2 regions of the Pseudomonas sp. PSE1(2024) genome follow, and region 1 is predicted to be linked to the other one. Evidence: riboswitches for the same ligand, from Rfam matches in the RefSeq annotation. Region 1 holds a riboswitch; the other holds the start of a gene.

What was found. A riboswitch is a leader RNA that binds a small molecule or an ion and turns the genes downstream of it on or off. The one in region 1 is predicted to bind cobalamin.
Region 2: linked by a shared signal. The riboswitch ahead of cobO (cob(I)yrinic acid a,c-diamide adenosyltransferase) and the one ahead of cobW (cobalamin biosynthesis protein CobW) in region 1 are both predicted to bind cobalamin.

The regions. Positions count from the first base shown of each region.
Region 1 covers NZ_CP158967.1:3,523,341-3,527,924, reverse strand. The annotation lists gene ABTV87_RS15865 (cobalamin biosynthesis protein) at 1-170, opposite strand, end outside; gene ABTV87_RS15860 (CbtA family protein) at 167-868, opposite strand; gene ABTV87_RS15855 (CbtB domain-containing protein) at 880-1,077, opposite strand; cobalamin riboswitch at 1,198-1,418, opposite strand; cobalamin riboswitch at 2,322-2,531, shown strand; gene cobW (cobalamin biosynthesis protein CobW) at 2,631-3,704, shown strand; gene cobN (cobaltochelatase subunit CobN) at 3,708-4,584, shown strand, end outside.
Region 2 covers NZ_CP158967.1:1,841,380-1,845,963, forward strand. The annotation lists gene ABTV87_RS08350 (PQQ-dependent sugar dehydrogenase) at 1-1,168, opposite strand, end outside; gene ABTV87_RS08355 (hypothetical protein) at 1,234-1,818, opposite strand; cobalamin riboswitch at 1,985-2,210, shown strand; gene cobO (cob(I)yrinic acid a,c-diamide adenosyltransferase) at 2,292-2,903, shown strand; gene ABTV87_RS08365 (cobyrinate a,c-diamide synthase) at 2,900-4,195, shown strand; gene bluB (5,6-dimethylbenzimidazole synthase) at 4,192-4,584, shown strand, end outside.

The DNA.
Region 1 (4,584 bases):
CCGGGTTCGTCGCGCTTGAGGTCGATACTGGCGAGCGCCTTGACCTTCTCAAGATCAATTCGATGCGCCTGTAACGCCTGGTCAAGTAATGCACGCAGCGTGCTGGCCGGGCAGCCGCGCTGGCAGCCCAGGCCGACCACGAAGGTCGGCGCTGCGCTGTCATCGGTCATGCGTGGTACTGACCTTCGCTTTTGCGGCGGAACAACCAGGCGCTGATCAGGCCCAGGGTCAGCCAGAACGCGACGTTGGTCAGCTGCGAAGCGATTTTGAACTGGGCTTCGAGGGCTTCCGGGGCGAGCATCGAATGAACTTCCGGTTGTGGCGCGCCGATCACATGCGGCACGGCAAGGATCGCCACGCCGAGGATCTTCATCAGCCAGTGACGGCTGAACGCGATCAAGGACAGGCCGACAGCGGTGGAGGCCGCAGTGCCGATCCACCACATCTGCCGCGAGGCCAGATCCGCAGCGGCAGTGCCTGGCAATTCAGGTGGCAGACCCATGGTCGGGGCGAGCACGAAGGTCGCGTAACCGGCCAGACCCCAGAGCAGGCCTTGCGATGTTTTGGTCGGCGCACGCAGGGTGTACAGACCCGCCAGCATCAGGGCGAAACCCACGGCAACCACCAGATTGCCGCCAGTGGTGGAGACCACGCGCTGCCAGCCATCTTCCGGCTCCCAGGCTTCGGCATCGTGTGTATGGGCGGCGGTGCCGGCGGCGTGTTCGTGAACTTCGGCAACCGGTTCGGCTTTCTCGAAGGTTTCGGCCTGCAGAATCAGCGGCGAAACCCAGAAGCTTTGCAGCAACGTCAGGAGCAGGGCGGCCAGAAGGCCGGTGAAACCTGCGGTCTGCGCAATACGCTTGATCATGTCGTCAGGTCTCAGTGGCACGGGAACGCGGCGCTGTGGCGGGTATCGTGCGCGGCGTTGTGCACCGCTTCGATGTGCGAGAAACCGGCGAAATACACGAGGCACGCACCGAGGATCGACGCGCAGACGGCGGCGGTCAGGCGTTGGCTCAGGGTGGTGGTGCTGGATATCTTGTCCGAATTGCTGCCGGTGCTGCTGATGATCGACATGGCGCTTCCCTCTGGAGTGTCAGCGGGTGAATAGAGCGCATGAAAACCCCTGCGGTCGGGCACGCAGAGGTTCGAACAGCGCCCGCCCACCGCGGGTTTGTTATGTTCAGTGGCGATGTCGCGCACTGTGTGTTGCGGGCCGGTCTCCGGGCTCACGAGGGGTGGCTGTCTGCCGACCTGCAAGCGTCACCTTCCCATGCCTGTGGGCACAGTGGATCTGACGCTTCGCTCGCTTACCGTTGCGGGGGCAGCACCGGACTGACATGGCTTTAGAGTAAAGCACATGATTCACCGGTTTCCCGTTTCACCCTGTGAGGGGCACCCGTAACAAGTTGTGTAGGAGACCATGGGTTGGGGAATTTAGTCAATTTTGTGGGCAGATCCGTTGCTGCGGTTATGGCTGCTTAGGGTTCCGCCCTTACGGCGGGTCACTTTTGGCAAACGCCCCAAAAGTAACCAAAAGGTCTCTAACCCTGACGTACGGCCCCTCGCTGAGGCTCGGGGTTCCTTCGCTCCGGGATCGATCCGGGGGCATCGCCTACGGTTTGCTTCGCTGCACCTCCTCTCGATGCATGCGGCTGCGCCGCACGGTCGCTGCGCTCCCACCCCCGGATCAATCCCTCCACTCAGCCTGCCGACGGGCCCTGCGATCAAAAGCGGTACTCGAGCTAACGCTCATTGTGTTGAGTGGGGAGGAGCTTGGGTGTTCGGCTTTGGTTTTGTGGTGGGTTTACCCCTCACCCCAGCCCTCTCCCCGAGGAGAGGGAGCCGATTTGTGGTTTTTTCAAAACTTGAGTTCGACTCGGTACTTCACGTCGGCGTAGCTCTCCCAAACACCTCGTTCAGTTCCCTCTCCCTCCGGGAGAGGGCTAGGGTGAGGGGGGCTCTTGATCTGGCTTTTGCTCTGGCCCTGGCCCTGGCTTTTGATCTCAAGCCCCTTCGGCAGGCCGAGCGGAGGTGTCCATCAGGGGGTAGGCGCGTAGCGCCGTGCGGCGGAGCCGCATACATCGAGAGGAGGTGCAGCGAAGCAAACCGTAGGCGATGCCCCCTGGTGGACACCGTAGCGAGGGAACACTGAGCCTAAGCGAAGTGCCGTACGCCGGGGCAAAAGCCTTTTGGTTCCTTTTTGGCGTTTGAAAAAGGGACTCGCTGTAAGAGCGAAACCGCCAGCGGCAGCACCCGAAGCAACGGATATGCTCTCAATCCCAAACTCCACGAACCATTGACCCATCCCCACACCCTGCGTAGCCTTGCGCTTTCGAGGTTCTTCGGCCCACGCCGAAGCTAAGAAGGGAACGCGGTCCAAGCCGCGGCTGCCCCCGCAACTGTGAACGGTGCTGTTCGCTGCCACGCCACTGCCAACTCAATCCAGAGCCAGCGGGAAGGCGCAGCGAATACCGGGCCAAGGCCCGAACACCGTCAGCCAGGAGACCTGCCTCGTCACAGATTCTCACTTTCAACCGGGCGGGGTGATCCGGTGGCGAACTCTCCAGGCACGCACCCGCGTTGCCGGTCTCGTCCCGTATGCCCGCCACCTTGCCAAAGGGCATCCGATGAAAACACTGGCCAAACTCCCCGTCACCATCGTCACCGGCTTCCTCGGCTCGGGCAAAACTACCTTGCTGCGGCACATGCTCGACAACGCCCAGGGCCGCCGCATCGCGGTGATCGTCAACGAGTTTGGCGAGCTGGGCATCGACGGTGAAATCCTCAAGCAATGCACCATCGGCTGCACCGAAGAAGAAGCCACCGGCCGCGTCTACGAACTGGCCAACGGCTGCCTGTGCTGCACGGTTCAGGAAGAGTTCTTCCCGGTGATGCGTGAACTGGTGGCCCGTCGCGGCGACCTCGACCACATCCTGATCGAAACCTCGGGCTTGGCCCTGCCGAAGCCGCTGGTGCAAGCCTTCCAGTGGCCGGAAATCCGCAGCGCCTGCACCGTTGACGCGGTCATTACTGTGGTCGACAGCCCGGCCGTGGCTGCCGGCACCTTCGCCGCGTTCCCGGATCAGGTCGATGCCCAGCGCAAACTCGATCCGAACCTGGACCACGAATCGCCGCTGCACGAGCTGTTCGCCGACCAACTGGCCAGCGCCGACCTGGTGATCCTCAACAAGGCTGACCAGACCAGCCCTGAAGACCTCGCGCGCGTCCGTCTGGAAGTCGCCGAAGAACTGCCGCCAGCGGTGAAAATCATCGAAGCCAGCAACGGTCGTCTGCCGCTGGACGTGCTGATCGGCCTCGGTGCCGGTTCCGAAGAACACATCGACAGCCGCCACAGCCATCACGATCACCACCACGGTGAAGGCGATGACGATCACGACGACCACGATCACGACGCCTTCGACTCGATCTCCATCGAACTGCCGCAAGCTGACGAAAGCCTGCTGCTCGACGCGCTGACGCAACTGGTGGTTCAGCACGGCATCCTGCGGGTCAAAGGCTTCGCGGCGATCCCGAACAAGCCGATGCGTCTGCTGATTCAGGGCGTCGGTACGCGTTTCGACAAGCACTTCGACCGTCAGTGGGGCGCCGATGAGGTGCGCGTGACGCGTCTGGTGTTGATCGGTCAGGAGCTGGACGCAGCCCAGCTCGAAGCGCAACTGCGCGCCGCGCTCAGCGTTTAAGCCATGCACATGCTCAGGACCCAGCCCGGCGGTTTCGTGTCGGATGACAACATTGCCGACCTTGGACAAACCCCCGCCGAGCTGGTGATCCTGTGCAGCGGTGATTCCAGCCTCGCGCTGCTCGCCGAAGCGGCGCAGCAACTGCCCGAGGATTACCCGAGCGTGCGGCTGGCCAACCCGATGCAGGTGCAGAACCATGCGTCGGTCGACCTGTACGTCGATGAAGTGCTGCGTCACGCCAAGGTCATTCTGATTTCGCTGCACGGCGGCATCGCGTATTGGCGTTATGGCGTCGAGCGGCTGGTCGAGCTGTCCGAGCGTGGCGTGCAGGTGATTCTGGTGCCGGGCGATGACCGGCCCGACCCGGAACTCAGTGACTTGAGCACCGTGGGCGTCGAGGATCGCGACCGGCTCTGGCAGTTCTTACGTCAGGGTGGCATGGGCAATGCGCTGGACTTTTTCCGTTGCCTGGCCAATCGCTGGCTGGCGCGGGATTACGTGTGGGGCGAGCCGCACACGCTGCCGCGCACGGCGATTTACCACCCGAATAAAAGCACCGCCGCACTGAGTGACTGGCAAGCCGACTGGCTGCCCGGTCAACCGGTCGCGGCGGTGTTGTTTTATCGCTCGCATTTGCAAGCGGCGAACACGGCGTTTATCGACGTGTTCTGCCAACGGTTACAGGCTGCCGGACTCAATCCGCTGCCGATCGCCGTGGCCAGTTTGAAAGAGCCCGGCTGCCTGTCGGTGGTCGAGGACTGGCTGGATGAGGTCGAGGCCTCGGTGATTTTGAACACCACCGGTTTCGCCCAGTCCAGCCCGGAAGCGCCGCACCTGCGGCCGTTTCGTCGCAACATTCCAGTGATTCAGGCGATCTGCG
Region 2 (4,584 bases), 1.7 Mb from region 1:
TTCCGCTCGGTTTGCCAGCGGCGAACGGTACGAAGATCACCTTATAGCCGCTGTGCGGTTTGCGGTTCCACGAGCCGTGCTGGCCGATGAATGCGCCTTCCTTGAACTGCGCTGGCAAGCGATTGCCCTCGGCGAAGGTCAGGCCCAGTGACGCGGTGTGCGGGCCGACGGCGTAGTCGGGAGCGATGGCCTTGGCCACCATGTCCGGCCGCTGTGGTTCCACGCGCACGTCGATGTGCTGGCCGTAGTAGCTGAACGGCCAGCCATAGAAGCCACCGTCCTTGACCGACGTGATGTAGTCCGGCACCAGATCGCTGCCGATTTCGTCGCGCTCGTTCACGGCAGTCCACAGCGCACCGCTTTGCGGCTCCCAGGCCAGGCCGTTGGGGTTGCGGATGCCCGATGCGAAAATCCGGTGGTTGCCGGTGGCGCGATCCACTTCCCAGATCGCCGCGCGACCTTCTTCCTGATCGAGGCCGTTTTCGCCGACGTTGCTGTTCGAACCGACCGTCACGTACAGCTTGCTGCCGTCCTTGCTGGCGATAACGTTTTTGGTCCAGTGGTGGTTGAGCGTGCCGCCCGGCAGGTCGACGACCTTGATCGGCTGGCTCTTGATTTCGGTAGCGCCGGGCTCGTAATTAAAGCGCAGCAGGCGATCGGTATCGGCGACGTACAGATCATTGCCGACCAGAGTCATGCCGAACGGCGAGTTGAGGTTCTGCAGGAACACCGTCCGGGTTTCGGCCACGCCGTCATGATCGGCGTCGCGCAGCAGGGTAATGCGGTTCGGGCTGGGAACGCCGGCACCGGCACGGCCCATGACTTTCTTCATCACCCAGCCACGAATGCCCTTGCCGTCGTCGGGTTTGGGCGGGGCGTTGGTTTCCGCCACCAGCACGTCGCCATTGGGCAATACGTACAGCCAGCGCGGGTGATCGAGATTCTCGGCAAAGGCTGCCACCTGCGTGCCTGCCGCTGCCGTCGGTTTTGCGCCGGCCGGCCAGCCGATGGCCGGGGCGATGTTCACCGTCGGGATCAGGGTCTTGTTCGGTTCGGGCAATCGGGGAGACGGGCCGGTGCCGTCGGAGACTTGCAGGCTGGAGGATTCACCACAGGCGGCGAGCCCTCCGGCGAGCACGATGACGAAAACGAGCTGGGGCTTGCGCATTGCTGATCTTCCCTATGAATGCATTCTTAATCATAGAGAAGCGCACAAGCCCGATGGTTCAACCCTCAGCCGCGGGCTTCCTTGAACAGCACGGCAATGCCGGGGTGATAGTTGCCGGCCTCGCTGCGCAATTTGCGGTAGGCGTAGGGAAAGTACCAGGCGACGGCGCAGGTGTGTTCCTTTTGCAGGTCGTCGACCATGTCCTGCAACTCTTCCGGGCTGGCGCTGTGCTGGGCCTTTTGCGGGGCGACGAACAGGCAGCCGAGTTTCAGGTCGCTGGCGTAGCTGATGCGCTTGGCGTCGCTGGTGATATCCGCCAGGGCCTGCGTCAGATTCAGGCTGGTGACGCGCGGCCAGCGTTGGGTGGCCTGAATGAAGGCGCGATCTTCAGCGCCAGCCAGGAACAGGTCGGCGCGGGCATTGCGCTCGCCTTCCTCGTTCTGTTTGCGGGTGGCGGTGTCGCGCAGGGTGACCAGTTCGGCCATCCAGGCAGCGGCCGACAGCAGGCCGAGGTTGGCTTTTTCGTCGTGCCAGTAGGGCGTGTCGTTGTCGCCGCGCACGGCGTTGTAGCGGTCGATACAGTCAAACCAGCGTTCCAGCACCGGGCGCAGGAATTCCAGCCGCGGATTGCTGATGATCATGCCTTGCATGGTGCTCTCCCTTGTTATTGTGATGTGCTCTCTGCAGTCAAAAAGCATGGCTCTTTGATATCACTGCTGACAGTGTGGCACAAGATTGGCGTCAGTTAATTGATCGGCGGCAGTTATTCGCCGCACAAGCCCCTCTTCAATTGACGCTCCACCCCCAACCCTCTAACCTTCGCGGCTTGTTTCAGGTGCTCTGTGGCGCATGTCGACAGAGTGAAACAGGGAAGCCGGTGAGGCGGGTCTTCAAGCGATGAACCCTCACGATCCCGGCGCTGCCCCCGCAACGGTAAATGAGTAAAAGCTGCGTCTTATGCCACTGCGTAAAAGCGGGAAGGCGCGCAGCCAGGCGCAATCCGCTCATGAGCCCGGAGACCGGCCTGATCCATCCAGCGGCATCACGGTGGGCGATGCCAGGCTTGTTGCCGTCTATTCTTGTGCCTGCCCGCCGTTATCCAGCCTCAACGGAGAGCTCCCCCATGACTGATTCCCCCGAACGCGACGAGCGCCACCTGGCGCGCATGCAGCGCAAAAAAGCCGTGATCGACGAACGCATCGCCAATTCGCCAGACGAATGCGGCCTGGTGCTGGTGCTGACCGGCAACGGCAAAGGCAAAAGCAGCTCGGCATTCGGCATGCTTGCTCGCGCCATGGGCCACGGCATGCAGTGCGGCGTGGTGCAGTTCATCAAGGGCCGCAACAGCACCGGCGAAGAGCTGTTTTTCCGCCGTTTCCCCGAGCAAGTGCGTTTTCATGTGATGGGCGAGGGCTTCACCTGGGAAACCCAGGACCGCCAGCGCGACATCGCCGCCGCCGAGGCAGCGTGGGAAGTCTCCCGCGAACTGCTGCGCGATCCATCGATCGGTCTGGTGGTGCTCGATGAACTGAACATCGCGCTCAAGCACGGTTACCTCGATCTGGATCAGGTGCTCAGCGATCTGCAGGCCCGTCCGCCGATGCAGCACGTGATCGTCACCGGCCGCGCCGCCAAGCCGGAAATGATCGAGATGGGCGACACCGTCACCGAAATGGGCATGATCAAGCACGCCTTCCAGGCCGGCATCAAAGCGCAGAAAGGCGTCGAACTTTGAATCAACCACGTCACTGCCCGGCGGTACTTATCGCCGCGCCGGCCTCCGGTCAGGGCAAGACCACCGTCACCGCCGCGCTGGCCCGTCTGCATCGCAATCAGGGGCGCAAGGTTCGCGTATTCAAGTGCGGCCCGGACTTTCTCGACCCGATGATCCTCGAGCGCGCCAGCGGGGCGCCGGTCTATCAACTGGACATGTGGATGGTCGGCGAGCAGGAAAGTCGTCGCCTGTTGTGGGAAGCCGCCGCCGAAGCCGATCTGATCCTGATCGAAGGCGTGATGGGCTTGTTCGACGGCACGCCGTCTAGCGCCGACCTGGCCCGGCATTTCGGCGTGCCGGTGCTCGGCGTGATCGACGGCACGGCCATGGCCCAGACCTTCGGCGCACTGGCGCTAGGCCTGGCGCGCTATCAGCCTGATCTGCCGTTCGCCGGCGTGCTGGCCAACCGCGTCGGCACCGTGCGTCATGCACAATTGCTGGAAGGCAGCCTCACCGAAGGCCTGCGCTGGTACGGCGCGTTGTCCCGGGAAACCGGGATCGAACTGCCGAGCCGCCATCTCGGTCTGGTGCAGGCCAGCGAACTCAATGACCTCGACGTGCGCCTCGACGCCGCCGCCGAAGCGCTGGCCGGCACTTGCGAGGTAGCGCTGCCACCGGCTGTGGAATTCGCCGCGCCTGAAATCATTGAGACCGAAAAGCTGCTCGAAGGCGTGCGAATTGCCGTCGCCCGCGACGAAGCCTTCGCCTTTACCTACGGCGCCAGTCTAGATCTGTTGCGGGCGATGGGCGCCGAGTTGAGTTTCTTCTCGCCGATCCGCGATGCGCAATTGCCCGACGCCGACAGTCTGTACCTGCCCGGCGGCTATCCGGAATTGCACCACGTTGCCTTGTCGCAGAACGCCGACATGCTCAAAGCGATCCGCGCGCATCATGCCGCCGGCAAACCGCTGCTCGCCGAATGTGGCGGCATGCTTTATCTGCTCGACTCGCTGACCGATGTCGAAGGCACCCGCGCTGATTTGGTCGGCGTGTTGAGCGGCGACGCCGTGATGCAAAAACGCCTCGCCGCACTGGCGCTGCAAGAGGTCGACCTGCCGGAAGGCCTGTTGCGCGGCCACACCTATCACCATTCCCTGACCACCACCGAACTGACGCCGATTGCCCGTGGCCACAGCCCCAACGGCGGGCGCGGCGCGGAAGCGGTGTACCGGGAAGGGCGGATGACCGCCTCGTACGTTCACTTCTATTTCCCGTCGAATCCGTCGGCGATTGCCGCACTGTTGGTGCCATGACCGACAACGCCTTCACTGACGCCGAGCGCGAAGCGGTCTACCGCGCCATCGCCGAACGTCGCGACATGCGCCACTTCAGCGGTGGCGCGGTCGAGCCTGAACTGTTGCGCCGTTTGCTTGAAGCCGCGCACCAGGCGCCGAGTGTCGGCCTGATGCAGCCGTGGCGCTTCATCCGTATCAGCGACCGCGCGCTACGTGGTCAGATCCAGAACCTTGTTGAAGAAGAACGTGTGCGCACCGCCGAAGCCCTCGGCGAGCGCAGCGACGAGTTCATGAAGCTCAAGGTCGAGGGCATCAACGACTGCGCCGAAGTGTTGGTCGCAGCCTTGATGGACGATCGCGAGCGACACATTTTTGGTCGTCGCACGCTGCCGGAAATGGACATGGCG